Regions from separate parts of the Enterococcus sp. GPZ-007 genome, predicted to be linked through region 1. Evidence: riboswitches for the same ligand, from Rfam matches in the RefSeq annotation. Region 1 holds a riboswitch; the other holds the start of a gene.

Region 1 (9,651 bases):
TCGTGGAGTGATTTCCGCCGTTAGTGATGACAAAAATCGGAAGGTCGTAACCGATTATTTTGCTGCTGTTCCAGAAAGAATTTATCCCGTAGGTCGCTTGGATTATGATACGTCAGGTATTTTACTATTAACAAATGATGGCGATTTTTCACAACGGTTAGCCCATCCAAAACATCAAATCGATAAAGTTTATGTAGCAAAGGTCAAAGGCTATGCCGAAAAAAGAATCCTTTTGCCATTGACTAAGGGAATTCGTATCGAAGGAAAGAAGACAGCACCTGCTCGGTTTGAGATTCTTTCGGCAGATAAAAAGGCGGAAACAAGTATTGTCGAGTTGACAATCCATGAAGGCCGGAATCATCAGGTGAAAAATATGCTGGCAGCAGTCGGTCTTCCTGTTCAAAAGTTAAAAAGAGAACGGTATGGCGATTTGACTCTTCAGGGGCTGCGTCCAGGAGAATATCGTCGTTTGAATACGAAGGAAATTAATACACTGCTAAACCAGTCTAAATAGATAAAATCATTTACTTGTTTTTTGATAGTAAACTTGGTATAGTAATTACACGATAAAAAATAAATTAAGGTTCGTCTTCAGGGGCAGGGTGAAAATCCCGACCGGCGGTGATAGTCCGCGAACTGCGTAAGCAGCCGAATCGGTGAGATTCCGATACCGACAGTACAGTCTGGATAAAGAAGATAGAGCTTATTTGAGTGAGATTGTATTCAAGTAACTCTATGCTTTTTTCTGAAGCATAGAGTTTTTTTGCGTCGAAGTCTGGCTCAAATAGTTCGATGAAGATGATTCCGAAACGGAGGATTTCACATGAAGAACTTACGATTACAAAAAATGACAGCAGTAGCGGTGGCAGCAGCGATGGGACTAATTTTACAATTTATCGCTTTTCCTATTCTCCCGATGTTCCCTTTTCTAAAGTTGGACTTTAGCGATATTCCAGTTTTGATTAATATGTTCATCTTTGGACCATTAGCAGGAGTTGCGACAGCTTTCATTCGATCATTGCTGCATTTGACGATGACTGGTTTTTCAATTGATAACCTGATTGGAGATTTTGCCAGTTTCTTCGCTTCAACCTTATATACGGTACCGATTTTTCTAATGTTTAGAAAAAGAACGGCCTCAAAACGCGTTTTAGGGTTGGGGTTAGGTATTTTAGCAATGACGATTTTTATGAGTGTGGCAAATTACTTTGTTATCACGCCACTTTACTTGAAGGCTTTTGGTCTTTCAGCCGGACAAATGCTGGGGATGAGCATGGGACGCTATATCCTCGTTGGAATTGTTCCATTCAATATTCTTAAAGGTGTGGTGGTCAGCGCAGTTTTCCTTGTGTTGCATGCAAAACTGCTTCCTTGGTTATCGAAAAAAACAATGACCTCTCAGCATCATTCGGTGTAAATAAACAAAAACTCTCAGACAACTGTGGTGGATGACCATCATGGTGTCTGAGATTTTTTTGATGAAAATGGGTCGTTTTCACGAACTTTTTTTAAAATATGGTATTATGAATTCTGATATAAGATGGCGTGAGACGGACAACGTTTGGCCGACTGAATGACCGCTGCTTGTTGGCTTTCAGAGATAAACTCATGAGTGGCTTCAGGCTCGCCTACAAAAAGAACTAGGCCATTATCAGTATAATCAAATATTTTTGGAGCGATCGTCTGGCATAGGCCGCAAGCGATACAACGCTCAGGAATGATTTCGCATTTCATTTTTTCACCTTCCACAGGAGATTTTACTATGACTTTTTTTATTCTAACGTTATTTCAGACAGGCTACAAGATAAGAACCTCGACTTTGTATCATTTGTTAGTCGGGAAGAGAACGAGCTCTGTTCTACTACACGGTTTTTTTTATAGGAATCTGATTTATTTAGGTTCACTACCGAACTTAAAGGAAGCAACTTTCCAAAGAGAAATTCAGAACTTGGTTGCTGCTGAATGGATTACCACCAATGAGGGTTTTGGCAGAATGACGCAACTAGGCAGAGAACAATTATCTGAGAAAAACTTTGATCTGGTTGGTTTGGATAATTTGCGTTATGGTCGAATGAGAGAAGATTCTTGGCAGTTAATTCTTTTTGCTGTGCAAGTTCTCAGTTATCTATCCTATGGTGAGAAAGAATATCTGCCCATTGAACAGCGTCCTTTCTATTTACAGCAACTAAAAAAATGGCTCGCGGGGTCAAAACCCCACTTGGTTGAACGCTTTCAGCATGAATTATTTACGATTTTTCAACAGCTACCAGCTGGAGAATCTGATTTTTTAGCTAATCAATTTTCGGGTTATGGGTTTCAAGGAAAGACCGCTTTTCAATTATTGCCAATGAAATATCAAGAGGAACCGTGGAATCAACTTTATCGTCAACATGCGATCGATCTTTTTTTTGCACAAGTTAAAGAGGGAGAATTAGCAAGATTGATCTCCACATTGGATCAACAAAATCTCAATAAAAGCATGTTAAAAACAAGAGAATTCTTCTTAGCAGGGAAGTCAGAATCCGAAATTTTACGACTAAGACACTTGAAGCAGGGAACGATCAACGATCACTTTATTGAATGGGCATTAATGGAAGAGACCTTTCCCTTTGAGCGATTCCAACTGGTTGATTTCAGCCACCTGAGTATTGAACAAGTAATCGATCAGCGCTATCAAGAATATGACATACCGTATTTAAGTTTTCGTTTGTCCCAAATCTATCATTTAAGGAAATATACATGGAATTGAAAAAAATATTAAAGGAAAAATTTCATCATGATCAGTTCAGACCTGGACAGCAGGAGATTATCGAAACAATTCTAGCTGGAAGATCGGCTTTAGGGATGTTGCCGACAGGAACTGGAAAATCATTATGTTACCAATTTCCAGGCTATCTAATAGAAGGTACAGTAATCATTATTTCACCATTGATTTCTTTAATGGAGGACCAAGTGACTCAGTTGCAGCGACTTGGAGAAAAACGAGCCGTAGCACTAAACAGCCTACTCTCATCTTGGGAAAAGCAATGGATTTTAAGTGAAATTCATCAATATAAATTTATTTTCATGAGTCCGGAAATGTTTTTGAGTGTTGATGTTCAAAAAGCGCTAAAATCTGCAAAACTAGCCTTGATCGTAGTGGATGAAGCTCATTGTATTTCACAATGGGGAATTGATTTTCGCCCTGAGTATTTAAAACTAGCTGACGGTATTAGATTTATTGGTACTCGTTTAATATTAGCGCTAACAGCAACAGCCACACCAGAGGTTCGAAGTGATATTCAGCGTCTACTATTTAAAGAACAACCTGCGGAGGAGTACATTTATTCTGTTGATCGTCCGAATATCAGTTATTTTGTTTATCAAGAGAACAAGCAGGAAAAATTACGGAATTTGGTCGAAACTTTGGAAGGCTCGGGGATTATTTACTGTGCTACCAGAAAGAAAGTCGAAGAGTTGTATCAAATGTTTAAACACCAACAGGCAATCGCTTATTATCATGGCGGACTTAGCGGACAAGAACGTCGAATGCTCCAACAACAATTTTTAACGAACGATTTAAGGATTTTGATTGCGACCAATGCATTTGGTATGGGCATTAATAAGGAAAATATTCGTTTTGTGATCCATTATGACCTGCCTGATTCACCAGAGAATTATTTACAAGAAGTTGGTCGGGCTGGAAGAGATGGTCACGCGAGCCAGGCAATTTTGCTATACGAAGAAGGAGATGAACATATTCACCATTTTCTTCAGGAACAAACCGATCAATCAAAAAAATTATTTGAGATAAAACAAAAAATGAGTGATTTGGTTTTTGAAGATCCATTGATAAAAAAATGGGAACAGTTTTTTCCTGATGATAGTTCCCGCTTGATGGATTTATTAAGCCAGCGTGGAAAAACCAAAAAGATTCAACTGAAAAAAATGTTGGACTATATTTCTACTAGCGAATGCCGTCGCGAATTCTTAATTGCTTATTTTGGCGAAATGTTACCTGAGAAAAATCAGAATTGCTGCGACAATGATGGGGCCTTAATAAAAGTAACAGCAGAAAAACGGTCACTGGCAGAAGAGCAACTTTCATGGGTAAAAATTGTTCAAAAAATTTTTAAAAATGATGAGAAAGATTGAAAATTGACGCCACATTTTCAAGAGCTATGGTATAATACATGGCGATAGCATTTAGGAGGTTAGAGAAATTGAGTAGAAAAGATCGCTATAACGATACGAACAACGAACCGTGGGATCAACATATTTACGAATCTGATAGTGAAGAAGAAACCTATTCTCGCAGCCAGTCTCGTCGTAGTGGTGGTGGCAATAAAGGTGGCGGAAATACGAAATTCTTGACGATTCTAGTCGCATTATTATTAGCCCTTATTTTGATTCCTGCTGGTGCCTTTTTCTGGATTACTCGTGATAACGACAAGCCAGCAGCCTCTCCTGAGAGTACCACCCAGGTTTCTAAGGTTTCTTCAACAGAAAAATCAAGCACTGAAGAAAGCAGCACAGAGGAGAGTACAGCTACATCTGAATCAGAACAAAACCAACAAGAGCAGCAACAAGCAGCAGATCAGCAAGCACAACAACAAGCAGCAGCTGAATCTCAAGCAGCTGCAGAAGCACAGGCTCAGGCAGAAGCATCTCGCTCAGCCGCCGCTGCAGCAGAACAAACAACACCATCTTCATCAAGTACTGCAAATGATCCAAACGCACAATACGGAACCGTTCAAGCTGGTGAAGGTCCACAACAAATCGCTGGACGCTATGGATTAAGTGTAGATGAATTTTTAAGACTGAACGGAATGGATAGAAGTAATTTCTATTTTGATCCAGGTCAACAAGTACGTATTAAATAAGTTGAATACTCTGCCGTAATCGCTAGCGATTACGGCTTATTTATTGAAAAGAGGCAGAACATGGAAAAAATTTCAATTGCAATTGATGGCCCCGCATCTTCTGGCAAGAGTACAGTTGCGAAAATATTGGCAAATGACTTTCATTTTATTTATGTAGATACTGGTGCGATGTATCGAGCGATAACATTCTTAGCGATCAAGCACAATGTTGCGTTTTCAGATGAAGCAGGGTTGGCGGAATTAACGAAGCAATATCCGATCACGTTCAAGCAATCGGCGCATGGACAGTTGGTTTTTGCTGATGATGAGGAAATTACCCAAGCGATTCGACAACCGGATGTGACAGGAGCCGTCTCTGAGGTGTCTGCACACGGACAAGTACGTGAAGAATTAGTTGAAGCGCAAAGACAACTAGCTCAGGCTGGTGGAATTGTAATGGATGGTCGTGATATTGGTACAACTGTATTGCCACAGGCAGAAGTAAAGATCTTTTTAGTTGCAAGCGTCGAAGAACGGGCACAACGCCGCTATAAAGAGAATCAAGAAAAAGGGATCAAAATGGATTTTGAGACGATCAAAGAAGCCATTGCCAAACGGGATTATTTGGATTCCCATCGTGAAGTTTCACCACTTGTTCAGGCAGCGGATGCTGAATTGGTCGATACGACTGGAATGTCGATTGAACAGGTAGTAACGAAGATTAAAGCAGTCATACACTCAAAAGGTTTCTAAATTTTGGATAAAAACGATAAATAAAGCGGATTTCTTTCAAATTTTTAGAAAAAAAGAAGAAATCGCTTTATTTTTCATGTGGATTACTCTAAAATAGAACATGTAGTGTATTTTACGCAGAATTGTTGGTAAGGAGGACAAACGACATGACAGAATTAGAACAAAATTCGATGGACAACGAGAATGTTTCCATGGAAGCAGCAATGGAAAATGTGTATGAAGTTCAAGTTGGCGATATTGTTAAGGGTGAGGTGCTTGCCTTAGAAGATAAACAAGTGATCGTCGGTATTGAAGGCGCCGGAGTAGAAGGTGTCGTTCCAGCAAAAGAACTTTCGACACTACCTGTTGAAGATATCAATGAAGAAGTCAAGGTTGGCGATATTCTTGATTTAGTCGTTATCTCTTCTATCGGAAAAGACAAAGAAAATGGCAGTTATCTCCTTTCTAAACGCCGCTTAGACGCGAAGAAAGTTTGGGAAGATATCGAGAAAGAATACCAAGACGGAAAAATCATTGAGGCACCAGTAACAAGCAGCGTTAAGGGCGGCTTAGTTGTTGATGTCGGTGTACGCGGCTTTGTCCCAGCATCAATGATCGATGATCATTTCGTTGATGATTTTTCAGCCTATACTGGGAAAACATTGAAATTCAAAATCATTGAAATCGAACCTTCTGAAAATCGTTTGATTTTATCTCATAAAGCAGTTGTTGAAGCAGAAAAAGCTGAGAAGAAAAAAGAAATCTTAGCAGATCTTTATGAAGGACAAGTTATTAAGGGGCAAGTTGCTCGCTTGACAGACTTTGGTGCCTTTATTGATCTTGGTGGTATCGATGGCTTGGTTCACGTGTCAGAGATTTCTCACAGTCATGTAGCAAAACCAGCTGACGTATTGAGTGTTGGTGATGAAGTAGAAGTTCAAGTACTTTCTGTTGATCCAGAAAAAGAACGAATTTCATTATCAATCAAAGCCAATCTGCCTGGACCTTGGACAGATATTGAAGAAAAGGCAGCGCCAGGTTCTGTTCTTGAAGGAACTGTTAAGCGTTTGACTAGCTTTGGTGCTTTTGTTGAAATCTTCCCAGGGGTTGAAGGCTTGGTGCATATTTCTCAAATCTCACACAAACATATCGCGACACCGCATGAAGTATTACATGAAGGTGATCAAGTTCAAGTGAAGGTTTTAGAAGTACATCCTGAAGATCATCGGGTTGCGCTTTCGATTAAAGCGTTAGAAGAAAAGCCTGAAGAAGCTAAAGCAGAACCCGTTGAAGAAGAAACGTATGAATTACCAGAAGAAAATACTGGTTTTACCATGGGAGATATCTTGGGCGATGCACTTAAGGAAGATGAATCAGAAGATTAAGAGTAGTAATCTTAAAGCAAACCACAATTGGTTTGCTTTTTTCTTATTTATATTGATGAAAATGTCTCCTTCTCTTGCAAGCGGGAGCTTTCTTCGTTAAACTAAGGAGAATTTGAAAAAGGCTGAAAGCTACCAATTAATTTCACGTTTCAATAAATTTTGAGTAGCTTTAATCATTTAAATCATTTAACAGTACATTTAAATGATTATTTCTTGTTGATAGGTCATCAGCTTTTTCAAAAGGAAAAATGAAAATATCAATAGGAACGAGGAATTAAGTTATGTCAAATCCTACAATTGCAATTGTTGGTCGACCAAATGTCGGCAAATCAACATTGTTCAATCGAATTGCCGGGGAACGTATTTCGATCGTTGAAGATACCCCTGGTGTCACTCGTGACCGAATTTACGCAAAAGGTGAATGGTTGGATCATGAATTTTCAATCATTGATACGGGCGGGATCGATATCGGTGATGAGCCTTTTATGGAGCAAATCAAGCAGCAAGCTCAGATAGCGATCGATGAAGCAGACGTCATCCTGCTTGTAGCTAGTGGTAAAGAAGGCGTCACGGATGCCGACGAAGCAGTCGCTAAAATCTTGTATCGCAGTAAAAAACCGATTATTTTAATGGTTAATAAGGTGGATAATCCTGAGATGCGCAATGAGATTTACGAATTTTATTCATTAGGTCTTGGAGAACCCTATCCTGTATCAGGTAGCCATGGTCTTGGTTTAGGGGATGTGCTAGATGAGGCAGTCAAACATTTTCCAGCTGACAATGAAGACGATGAAGACCAGTCAATCAAATTCAGCCTGATCGGACGACCAAACGTTGGTAAATCTTCGTTAATCAATGCCATTTTAGGTGAGGATCGCGTGATTGTTTCGGATATTGAAGGAACCACTCGCGATGCGATTGATACGAAATTTGTCGGTGAAAATGGCCAAGAGTTTACTATGATTGATACGGCTGGAATGCGTAAACGCGGAAAAGTATATGAAAATACCGAGAAATATTCTGTCATGCGGGCAATGCGTGCGATCGACCGCTCAGATGTCGTGCTAGTCGTTCTAAATGGCGAAGAAGGAATTCGAGAACAAGACAAGCGAATTGCCGGCTATGCTCATGAAGCTGGTCGTGGTGTGATCATCGTGGTCAATAAATGGGATCTGGTTAAAAAAGATACCAACACGATGAAAGAATTTGAGGAAGAGATTCGTGATGAATTTGCATATTTAGATTATGCACCAATTGTTTTTGTTTCTGCGATGACGAAACAACGTCTGAACAAAGTTCCTACCATGATTGAAGAAGTTAGCATGAATCAAAACTTGCGAATTCCTTCATCTGTCTTGAATGATATTATCATGGATGCGGTAGCCATAAATCCAACGCCGACAGACAAAGGGAAACGTTTGAAGATTTTTTATGCAACCCAGGTAGCTGTAAAACCACCGACCTTTGTGGTATTTGTGAATGAAGAAGAACTGATGCATTTTTCTTATGCGCGCTTCCTAGAAAATCAAATTCGAAAAGCCTTCGAATTTGAGGGAACGCCGATAAAAATAATTGCTCGAAGACGAAAATAAGGTATTTTATCATACTTTTATTTTGCTGACAACAGATTTCACCGAATGATAAAACAACCATGAATTTTATGCCATTAATCGCTAAAAACCTTGCTAACATAAGGTTCTTATGCTATCGTTATAACAGAATATTGACCAAATCAATATTTCTTTGCTGATGACTGGACCACTCAGTTTATCAGTTGATGTTTTAAACATCAATACTCATTTCTCAGGAGGTGAATTCATTCATGGCAAACAAAGCAGAATTGATCGAAAAAGTTGCAGCAGCTACTGATTTAACTAAGAAAGACGCTACAGCTGCTGTCGATGCTGTATTTTCAACTATCCAAGACGCATTAGCTGAAGGTGAAAAAGTTCAGTTGATCGGCTTCGGTAACTTTGAAGTACGTGAACGTGCGGCCCGCAAAGGACGTAACCCACAAACTGGTGAAGAAATCGAAATTCCAGCAAGCAAAGTACCTGCGTTCAAACCAGGTAAAGCGCTAAAAGACGCAGTTAAATAATTTTTGCTGCTGAAACCGTTGTGACCACTTGGTCATAACGGTTTTTTTTGTCTAAAAAAACAAACTGAATTAATTGATATTTATTTTTGCTTGTAACCAATATTTCACTCAATTTGTAACTTATTTTTTATTTTACGAACGGCTTAGCTTAGGATAGAATAAAAGAAAGGGTTTTATAGAAAAAAGGAAAAAGAGGGTGAAGCGATGTCGAAGGAGAAATTGTATTACGTGAAAAGAAATGATTCGTGGCATTCCTATGAATTTCTTGCGCAAAGACAAAATGATCCTAAGTGGCGGCAAGCTTTTTTAGAGGCAGAAGCATTAATGGAGCAAGAAGATAAAAAAAGAAAGCGCCGTAACTTTCTCATATTGATAATATCAGTACCAGTTCTGCTGATTGCAGTAATGGTAGGTTTATATTTCTATGGTTCTTCAGGGGAAGAAGTCATTCCGAAAAGAGAAGTTAGTTTGAACGATTCAACGACAATTTTAACTGAGGAAACAGAAGCTTCAGAAACCTTAGACACTTCGAGTGTTGGTCAGGTTTTGACTACTCCTTGGGGCGAGCAAGTGACTGTATTGCGGATATTGTCAA
Region 2 (9,651 bases), on a different contig from region 1:
AAATAGTCCCATTGGTCGCCTTAATCGCGACATTCTTAGCCGCAATGTTTTCAATCATCAAGTCGCCCGTTAATAAACGAACGGATAAATTATTATATTGTCGTTTTGGCAAGTAAATGGTCAATCGGGCATCGACTCGTTTATTTGGTACATGGAATAGAATTCGATAATCGTTAATATCAATTTGACTGCGTTCTAAGAAAGCATCGATTGGATTAGGTTCCGGCATCTGACCTAAAAGTGCGACCGTCGCCTCAACTTTTATATCATTGACAGTCTTATCGTCCCACGTCTTCAAGATAACCTTTCCTTTGGCTAATTTGATATCAATTGTTCTAGCATCAATGTCTTCAAATGTAAATTGATGGCTGAAATGGGTTTTAGCAGTTCCTGTAAATTTTTGATTAAGCCTTTTCCAATCAAAATCATTATTTACCTTGTCGGACACGCGCTCGGTGGTTTTGGTGACCATTCGTGCAATCCGGCTCGCCCAATCATTTGGTTCCTCATGAGGACGATCCATCGGACGGTATCTTTGTTCTTCGAAATCGTCCGGTACTTCAAAGAAACCATCTGAGACGTATGGCTGCTCAGGTGTGGCAAAAAGATCTTGATCAATCGCTCTGCGTTCATGCTTCAACAGTTCAATCTCTTCTTCCATTTCACTCAGTTCGATTTTCATGCTGTCATAGATTACTTTATTTTCAGGCGAGATGATTCCTAGCTCCGTTTCAAGGTTTAGTTCTCTAAACTCTTCCTTTTTCTCGCGCAAGGTTTCTATTTTTGTCTGCAACGCTTCATCAAATTCATCGATCTTAGATTTCACCGGATCAGCTGCTTCTGGTTCTGGCGCCTTGTTTTCCCACTCGTCGATCATGCTGGAAACACTATCGGACGGTTGTGGTTTTTCTGGAATCTCTTCTTCGAACGTTTCTGGTTCCTGTTCTAATTCCTGCTCTGGCATTTCTTCAGAGCCTTCTTCTGGTTCCCAGTCATCTTCGTGCTCTAGTTCTGGTTCATATTCCGGCGTTGCTTCGAATGTTGGCTCATTTTCAGGTTCTGAGAATTCTTCAGATACTGTATCCTCTTCAAAATCTGGAGTTTCATTGGATTCTGCCGCTTCTTCAGTTTCTACCGCTTTTTCGTAGTCAGAAGAATCATCTGGTTTAGATGCTGCATCAAAAGCATTTTCTTGTTGTGGTGTTTCTTCAAATTCTGGATTATTTTCAGTTTCTAGTACTGTTTCCGGTTCTGACGTTTTCTCAGCTTTCTGTTCTGGGTCCTTTAAGCCAAGACTTTCCAGTAAATCTAAACCTTCTTCAGGTGATAGGATACCTTTTTTAATAGATTCTATAATCTTCTCGCGTTCGTTCATGCTGATCTCTCCTCAACGAATTCTTCTATGAGTCTATTATGCACAAAGATTTTCCACTCGTCATGGGTCGAAAGGACTATATTTGATGGAATAAATTTGATATCAAGAAGTCTGATTAGTTAAAGTAAACGTCGCAACTGGTAGCTAATTCGTTTGAAATAAGACAACTTTTTCAAAAAACGAAAAAGCTTCTTTGATTCCCATCACGCATACGATTATGCTAAACAGCTTGAAATCTATATTTACTAGTCAAATTAATCCCTTTCAAACTAGATAAACTGCAAGAAATTGGACTCGCAGCTAACTCACTAAGTAGTAATCATTTTTCTAAAAACCAGAAAAATGAGTCTTATTTTCGCTTCGCATACCATTGCACTAAACGTCTTGATCAAAGGTCCAACCTGAAATAAATAAATCTGTCCTCAAAAAAATATACTGCGAAAAGTGCAACTGGCAAAAAGAGTGAACTGTTTTTTTATTAACAGTCCACTCTTCTGATTTATATATTCAAACTTGGTGGTGATCAAGCATTGTTTTTTTTGATTAGAAGTCGCTCCATGCATCGTCAGCGACTGCTTCGGCTTGTTTGGCTTGGCTGCCGCTTGAGTATTCATAAGGTTGTTCGTAGCCACGGCTATGGTTTTCTGCTTTGGGAACTAGAAACATTAGTAGCAAGTAAAGCAGGATTGGTGCGCCTTCTAGGAAAAAGCTGGAGAAAACAAAGATGACACGTGCAATAGTAGGATCAATTCCAAAGTAGTCTGCGATTCCGGCTAATGTTCCTGTTAATACTCGATTATTTTGTGATTTCGTTAGTTTTTTCATTTTAATTTTCTCCTTTTATTTTCCAAAAACACTTTTTTGGAACCCGTTTTGATTTTTGATTTCATTTCCCACTCGCGATGTGTTTTTATCTTATGACTATATTATGCTCAATCTTTCTTGATTCGTCATAGGTCGAAAGGCGGATTTTTCATCTAGTTATTTGGTATGAGTTTTTCTAGTTCCTTCTGCAACTCAATTAATTGACAGCAGTAATACAAGGATTTAGAATGCAGACGATTAGATATCTAACTAAAAAAGAAAGCAGGTTGATGGAAATCTTCCCGTTCGAAAAATTCCAATCAGAAAAAGAGTTGAATCTTCCCTTACACATTTATAATCGCGGGGTTCGTGGGACTACTACTAAAGATCTGTTGGAACATTTAGATACCTTGATTCTCGATTTACAACCCAGCAAGATTTTCATGAACATTGGCACTAACGATATTGGCTTCGGTGTATCAGAGGAAGAAACTCTTGCTAATTACTTTACGATCGTAAAGAAAATCAAGGAAAAACTTTCCGATACGAAAGTCTATGTGAGGAAATTCTATCCGATCAATTCCGTTGATGAATTCGTTGATCCTCGTTCAGGCGAAAAAGGTCGTTATTCCGATCAGCGAACCAATGAAAATTTGACAGCAATGAGTGATAAAATCGAGCAACTTGCGGAGCAATATGGGGGCACATATATTGATGTGAATGAAGGTTTATCGGATAATACCGGAAATTTGCGCAAAGAACTGAGCTTTGACGGCGCCCATATGCTGCCTGCCGGTTACGAGATTGTCTTAAATAATATGATAAAGTATTTGATATAACCCTCCCTCATGGTGGCTGGAAAAATAATTGAAATATGATAAAGTTGATTTTATATGAAAAAGAAACTAAAGATTTTTCAGAAAGGACTGTCCGTTTGATTCAGATTCGTGAAATGACACTTAACGATAAACCGCGATTACGACAGCTCTACTTAGAAAGCCGCCGTACCACTTTTTATTGGGATGATCCCGAGTTGATGCATTTAGAAGATTTCGACCGTGATACTGAAGATGAGCTGGTCTTTGTTGCGGTGTCGCAGCAAACGATTATTGGTTTTATTTCTCTATATTTACCGGATAATTTCATTCATTGCCTTTTTGTGGACAGTCATTTCAAGGGGCAAGGAGCTGGTCATCTACTTTTGGAAAAAGCGAAGCAGGAGCTGCAATTGCCAATGAAATTGAAATGCTTATCACGGAATACTCCTGCACTGGCTTTCTATGAAAAAGAAGGCTGGGAAAAAAATCATGAAGTCAAAGTGCCTGATGCTTATTGGAAGATGGTTTACCAATAGTTTATCGCGGCGCTTTTTTCTCTATTGCCCCTTGAATCATCGGCCATTTATCATGGTCAGGCCATGCTGAAAAAGCCCGACTCTTTTGGTACAAGGCTTCATTTTCTTTGATTGCTTCATTGGAAAGCGCCATATCCGACTGAATGAGTATCAAATGCTCCACCGTTTCCGGAGCTGGCGCCAGCATCTGAGCCACACTGAAATAACGCAACAAAGTAATCCGCTGCGAATTGACGTTTTGCTCCCACTCAGACTGTTTGCGCGCCCAATCCAACAGCGACTGAACCTCCTCAAGTTGCGGCAAAATATAATTTTGTAGATCTGCACGAATATAATCTTGAGCTTTTTCCACATCCATATTCTGCCGCTGATAGCTCTTATACCCATCAATACAATAATCCGCGCCGTTTCGATAGGGATGAAGATAGCCGCAATCCGGCAATAAGAGGCTTTCCCGGATGAAAGAAAATTCTACCATCCGATACTTCAACTCCTTCAAAGGAATCTCTGCCGGAGCGCTCCCGATATTGAACCAAAAAGAATAACCCGTCGCAGGCGAATTAAAACGCGAGCTTTGAACATTCACAATGACACGACAATCATTCCGCAGCGCATGATAAGTCGTGCCAGAGATCTGGTAGCCGGCCTTTTTAAATTCTGATTTGACCACTTCTCGCAGAATAATTTCTTTTTTCTCTTTAGATTCCATTATACAGCCGCTCCTTTTAAATTCGTATGATTTCTTCTATTCTAGCATTTGAGTTGTATAAAATAAAAAAATGCTTGCATTTTGATTAAGAACATGTGAGAATAAACACAAATAGTTCTTCAGGGCAGGGTTTAATTCCCGACCGGCGGTGATAGTCCGCGAGCCTTTTGGCTGACTCAGTGCAATTCTGGGACCGACAGTACAGTCTGGATGGAAGAAGAAAAGCGTGTGTTTGTTGATCGTTCAGATGACAAACCCTATTTGAATCAATCAACTACACCTTTTTCTACTTTGACTGTGCCTTGCAAATGTTGTTGTAAGGTTCTTTTTTATGTTTTAAGAAAGGTGTGTTGAAATGAAATTTACTGCAAGAAAACTAGTGATGATCGCGATTTTTGGTGCTCTCTCTTACGTGCTGATGCTCTTCAAGTTTCCGCTGCCATTTATGCCGCCGTTTATGGATTTTGATTTGGCAGGTATTCCAGAATTGCTGGGGACGTTCTTGTTGGGACCTGTTTCAGGGATCTTTATTGTGCTGATCAAGCTCTTAATCAAATTAGCGACAGTCGGAACCGCTTCGATGTTTACTGGTGAAATCCAGAACTTCATTTTAAGTCTTAGCTTCATTTTGCCTGCTAGTTTACTTTATCAGCGGTCGACGAACAAAAGCTCGGCTTTAAAAGGGATGCTGGCTGGAACAGCGTTAGTTACTTTTGTTGCGTGTCTCTCAAATGTGTACTTCATTATTCCTTTTTACACTAGGCTTTACGGAATGTCGATGGAAGCGATCATCGCTATGACACAGGCGGTCAATCCATTGGTAGACAGTGTTTGGAAGCTGGTAATTATCGGGATCGTTCCCTTCAACTTGTTCAAATATGGTGTCACCACCGCCATCGTTTATTTCTCATTAGATCGATTGCGGGCAATTTTTCTTAGACGGGAGTATTTATAGTGGAATTTGAAGCAGCAGTTGAGCAATTTTATAAAAAACTGGGACGAAAAAAGATCATGGCTTTGGCAACGAGTTTGAATGACCATGTCATGGTGCGTAATGTCAGCGCCATTATTCATGAAGGAAGAATTCTGTTTAAAACCGATAAAAACTTTCGTAAAACCAAACAACTCATCGAGAATCCGCAGGTGGCGATTTGCTACTGGGGTGTTCAGATCGAAGGTATCGCGGTTAATCATGGTCTAGTCGCAAATCAAGAAAACAAGTATTTCCAAGAGTTGTATCAAAAATACTGGGAGAAAAGCTATAATGCTTATCCTCATAAAGATAGCGAAATCCTGATTGAAGTCGTTCCGAAACTCGTTGAAATCTGGGATCAGGACAAGGATGATCGTGGATTCCAGCTGTTTATCGATTTTGAACAAAAAACAGCAGAGATTGAAGAGTATGATTAATTACTGATTTATCCAAAAACAAAGCCAAATGACTGTTTACTATTCAGATAGATAGTAAACTGGTCGTTTGGCTTTACGTTTGTAAGGTATTTTTCAAAAAGACGTTTCACTTAGCTGCTATCCCTTCCCAAATAAGCTAATCGGCAAATCCGTCTTTTAGCGCTGCTTCTTCGTTTGCTTCGCTCCTTTGCGCAAAGATCCCTCTAAATATTTTTCTGCACAAGGGGCCCACGATAAAATACTGCATTAGTAAAGCCACTCCGAAATTTAGAAATGACGTTTGAATCCAAACAAAAATGAAATCTGTTCCAAAACTAGTATTCATTATCGTTCCTAAAAGCTCATCATCGGAACCATAGAACAGACGGTAAACGTTTGGATACAAAGAATCTTGATCAATGGTCTTTCATTGCCTACTAAAACTTTGACACTCATTAATTTTGAAAATTTACTCGCTAAAAAGAAAGCGAGGAAGAAACCAATGATCCATTCCAATAGAAAATGCTTGGCTTCAGCAATGATACTCCTGCCTGATAACCCTCCCATATTAAGCGATACATTATAAACACCCATGATAAAAATCATTATTCCTGAATTCAGAAAAGTAAAAATAATTTCTTGACCTTTAGTTTTTGGCATATTGAACTCCTCTTCTTAATAAAAAGAAGAAAGAAAAATGTTTCTTTTCTTTCTTCGCTAATTTTCTCTATACGCTAACTTTTTGCGTCTTTTCGCCGCTTAGCGGAATCGGAATGTACGCTGTTCGAGCAACGACATTTAAAGTAACCTCATGCTCCCCTTTGCTTAATCCGCCTGACTGTAACACACGGATTATAGCTGCTTGATTGTATTCCCATTTATAAAAAGTAACTGTTTGCATTTCATCAAGAGTAAACCAATTGATCTGGTCTACTGTGAAGCGGATGTTCTCTCTAGGAACTTCGACACCATCAGCGACTACTCGCACATTTGATACCATTGACAGTGGGACCCCTCGATAATAGGGAATATAAGTTTCGACTTCATAGCCGATCGTTTCATTATTTTCTACGACATTCCGAAAAGATTTCTCTTTAAAAATGTTTCCATCAAACATATTAATTCACTCTCCTTATTGAATTTGCTGTAAAATATTTTTGATCATCTTTTGGTGCTCGATTATTTGCTCCTTTTCGACCATCGGATTCCCAGGCAGTACCCAACGATTTCCTTCATATTCGGTCGATACATAACCTTCAAAACCATTGTCTTTCAAATAATTCAACATTTCCCAATAATTAATCGATGTTTCTCTGCCATCAACCATTTCGTAAAGCTTGAAATGGAAATGCTTAATGTATTTGATATAAGGATCCATCACACTTAGCGGTAAGTTTTCATAACCTTCAGCCAGATGCAAGTATGTCCGATCGTCTTTATTCTGAACGACTTGCTCAAGTTTTGCTTCAAATTCTGGTGTAGGATTATTCGCATAGCGGAAATAATCTTCACCATTTTCAAATAATTCTGCCACATAGTCCACAACACTATCTGAGATATCATAAACTTCTCGGCAATATTCTGTGTATACTTTTGGGGGTCTCTTACAGAATAATCCCATGTCTACAACAATTCCTAAATATGGAGAATCCAACCGTTTGATCTCCTTTAAGAAATCCTCTGTTTCTTTTACTCCAAATCCTAACCCTGCGTGTAACTCAATTGCCATCGTGATCCCATGTTCCTCTGCAAAAGGTAAAACGGGTTCCACAATATCTGGTGGTGTCATAGAAACTAAGCGAATCAAGTTAAAACCTAAACGTTTCGCCTGCAAAATTTCTTTCTTAATTAGATCAATGCACTCTCTTTGTGTGAGCGTTCGATTATTGTAGAGATTGGTATTTAGAAAAACATCGGCACAAACTAATTCTGTACTGTATTTTTCTACCAACGAATCCCATTTAGCTAATTCCTCTTCTGATGGTTGCGGTGCGCCATGAATCATTTGATCTGGCAGAATTTCTACTCCATCTACATCATTCTCGGAAAGAAATTGGAAGATATCTTCCAAACTCATTCGTCCATTCATATATTCATATTGCAGACTGTAAAGACTGACACATGTTTTTATTTTTCCCATTTCGTTCATTCTCCTTTAACGTGTTCTTGAAAAAGTGATGCCCATTCTTAAAAAAAACTTTCTTCTCATTGGAATCTGCGAAAAGTTGAGCCACTCTATTGAAGATGCAAAAATTTGAAACAAATTTTCTTATTGTCGTTGGCATACGATTCCACTAACGTATTAGAAATACTTAGTGGAACTCGCAACTGACATTCTTATTCTTTTTCAGCTAATTCTTTTACGATTTGCGCATGCTGCGAATCTAATTTATAAAAAGCGATGACGATTGCTTGTAAAATACTGCAAACGATCGGTACAAGATAAAACAGCATGCCAATATTATTTGAAACTGCTGGTGTAACATTGTTCGCGTTGTATCCAATAAAGGCTAGGATATAGCCGATCGCTGCTGCACCTAAAGCATTTCCTACTTTTGTCGCAAAACTGTATCCGGCATACAAGGTACCTTCTGCTCGATGTCCGAATTTCCATTCATTATAGTCGACTGAATCCGAAATCATTCCGAAGACTGACCCATTACTAATATTATTGATAGCACTTGCGATAAAGAATACGATGACAAAGATCGTCATATTATTTTCAAATAGCATCAGTGAAGCATATAAAATACTGAACAGGATCATCGCATAGATATTGGCCTTTCGATGACCAAATTTTTGTATAACTTTGCTTGAAAAAATCGAAGAGGCAAACATTGCCACGTACATAGACGGCATCAAGATTGAGACCATCGTTGGATTCTTTAAGACATATAGACAGAAATAAATTGTCAAAGTTACACGAACACCAATTTTTACAAACATCAATAAAGCAAACAATGTCGTTTGCAACCACGGCTTATTCTTGAAAGCATGCTTGTACGTATCAAGAATATTGATCTTCTGATGAGAAACTGTCGCAGTTTCAACATAGCGTTCCTTACAGTTTCTAACGACGATCAGAAAGCCAATTGAACCCACTACTGCGAAAAGAACTGCTGTAAATACAAATCCTTTTTGTTGATTGCTACCACCAAAAAAGTTTACTAATGGCATTGCTAAAGCTGTTATAAAAATATTTCCTAATGCCATCCCAGCGACCCGTAGACTAGAAAGTTGAGATTTTTCTTGTCCATCCCTAGTCATTAATGTCATCAGAGAGCCGTACGGTACATTCACAATTGTGTAGGCTAAACCAATTAAGATATAAGTCACGTAAGCGTAAACAATTTTCCCGCCATCAGAAAAATCAAAGTAGCTGAACGTCAAAACCAGTAAGACAGCTAACGGAATAATACCAAAAAGAATATATGGTTTGGTTCGACCATATTTTGTGTTCGTGCGGTCAACAAAGCCACCAACAATCGGATCTGTAATCGCATCAATAATCCGCGCGACTAAAAACAATGTACCTGTTGCGGCAACCGGTACTAAAGCAACGTCTGTATAAAAGAATAATAAGTAACTACCGACAAAACCCCAAACCATATTGGATGAAAAATCTCCTAGTCCAAAGCTGATTTTTTCTTTAGAACTAAGCTTTTCTGGTACTTGGATTTTTTCTTCTTTGACTTTCATCTCCATACTTTTCCTCCGTTTCTATTTCACGAAACAGGGATTTCCCCTGTCTCGCAAAAAATGACTTCTAAAGTTCCACAACTTTTCCTGTTTCAGCTGATTTATAAATGGCCTCTAAAATTTGTGTAACAACAATTGCTTGTTCTGGTTTCACCAAAGGCTCTGTATCATTAATGATAGCATCCACCCATTGCAAAGCCTCAGCGTCTTTTTGTTCTAACTGATTAGATGAAAAGCCAAACACTCCGCCTGCTGCAGAAGGTTGTGTTTCCTCTAATTGATTGTGTTTCGCTTGATTGAAGACCACATAACCCTGATCGG

What was found. Region 1 has a riboswitch for FMN ahead of AC4J95_RS15790 (ECF transporter S component). Riboswitches for the same ligand answer to the same signal wherever they lie in the genome.
Region 2: linked by a shared signal. The riboswitch ahead of AC4J95_RS05705 (ECF transporter S component) and the one ahead of AC4J95_RS15790 (ECF transporter S component) in region 1 are both predicted to bind FMN.

What each region holds. Positions count from the first base shown of each region.
Region 1 is NZ_JCAFYN010000035.1:23,098-32,748, reverse strand. Features, by position in the region: gene AC4J95_RS15795 (pseudouridine synthase) at 1-514, shown strand, start outside; FMN riboswitch at 584-702, shown strand; gene AC4J95_RS15790 (ECF transporter S component) at 824-1,417, shown strand; gene AC4J95_RS15785 (ferredoxin) at 1,522-1,734, opposite strand; gene AC4J95_RS15780 (helix-turn-helix domain-containing protein) at 1,763-2,749, shown strand; gene AC4J95_RS15775 (RecQ family ATP-dependent DNA helicase) at 2,740-4,134, shown strand; gene AC4J95_RS15770 (LysM peptidoglycan-binding domain-containing protein) at 4,203-4,862, shown strand; gene cmk ((d)CMP kinase) at 4,923-5,594, shown strand; gene rpsA (30S ribosomal protein S1) at 5,741-6,958, shown strand; gene der (ribosome biogenesis GTPase Der) at 7,240-8,550, shown strand; gene AC4J95_RS15750 (HU family DNA-binding protein) at 8,781-9,056, shown strand; gene AC4J95_RS15745 (hypothetical protein) at 9,261-9,651, shown strand, end outside.
Region 2 is NZ_JCAFYN010000007.1:23,731-33,381, forward strand. Features, by position in the region: gene liaX (daptomycin-sensing surface protein LiaX) at 1-1,375, opposite strand, end outside; gene AC4J95_RS05685 (PspC domain-containing protein) at 1,919-2,200, opposite strand; gene AC4J95_RS05690 (GDSL-type esterase/lipase family protein) at 2,428-3,018, shown strand; gene AC4J95_RS05695 (GNAT family N-acetyltransferase) at 3,114-3,533, shown strand; gene AC4J95_RS05700 (DUF4304 domain-containing protein) at 3,535-4,242, opposite strand; FMN riboswitch at 4,354-4,468, shown strand; gene AC4J95_RS05705 (ECF transporter S component) at 4,598-5,197, shown strand; gene AC4J95_RS05710 (pyridoxamine 5'-phosphate oxidase family protein) at 5,197-5,652, shown strand; gene AC4J95_RS05715 (DUF2798 domain-containing protein) at 5,789-5,977, opposite strand; gene AC4J95_RS05720 (DUF2798 domain-containing protein) at 5,986-6,291, opposite strand; gene AC4J95_RS05725 (C-glycoside deglycosidase beta subunit domain-containing protein) at 6,359-6,748, opposite strand; gene AC4J95_RS05730 (sugar phosphate isomerase/epimerase family protein) at 6,764-7,771, opposite strand; gene AC4J95_RS05735 (MFS transporter) at 7,969-9,336, opposite strand; gene AC4J95_RS05740 (Gfo/Idh/MocA family protein) at 9,398-9,651, opposite strand, start outside.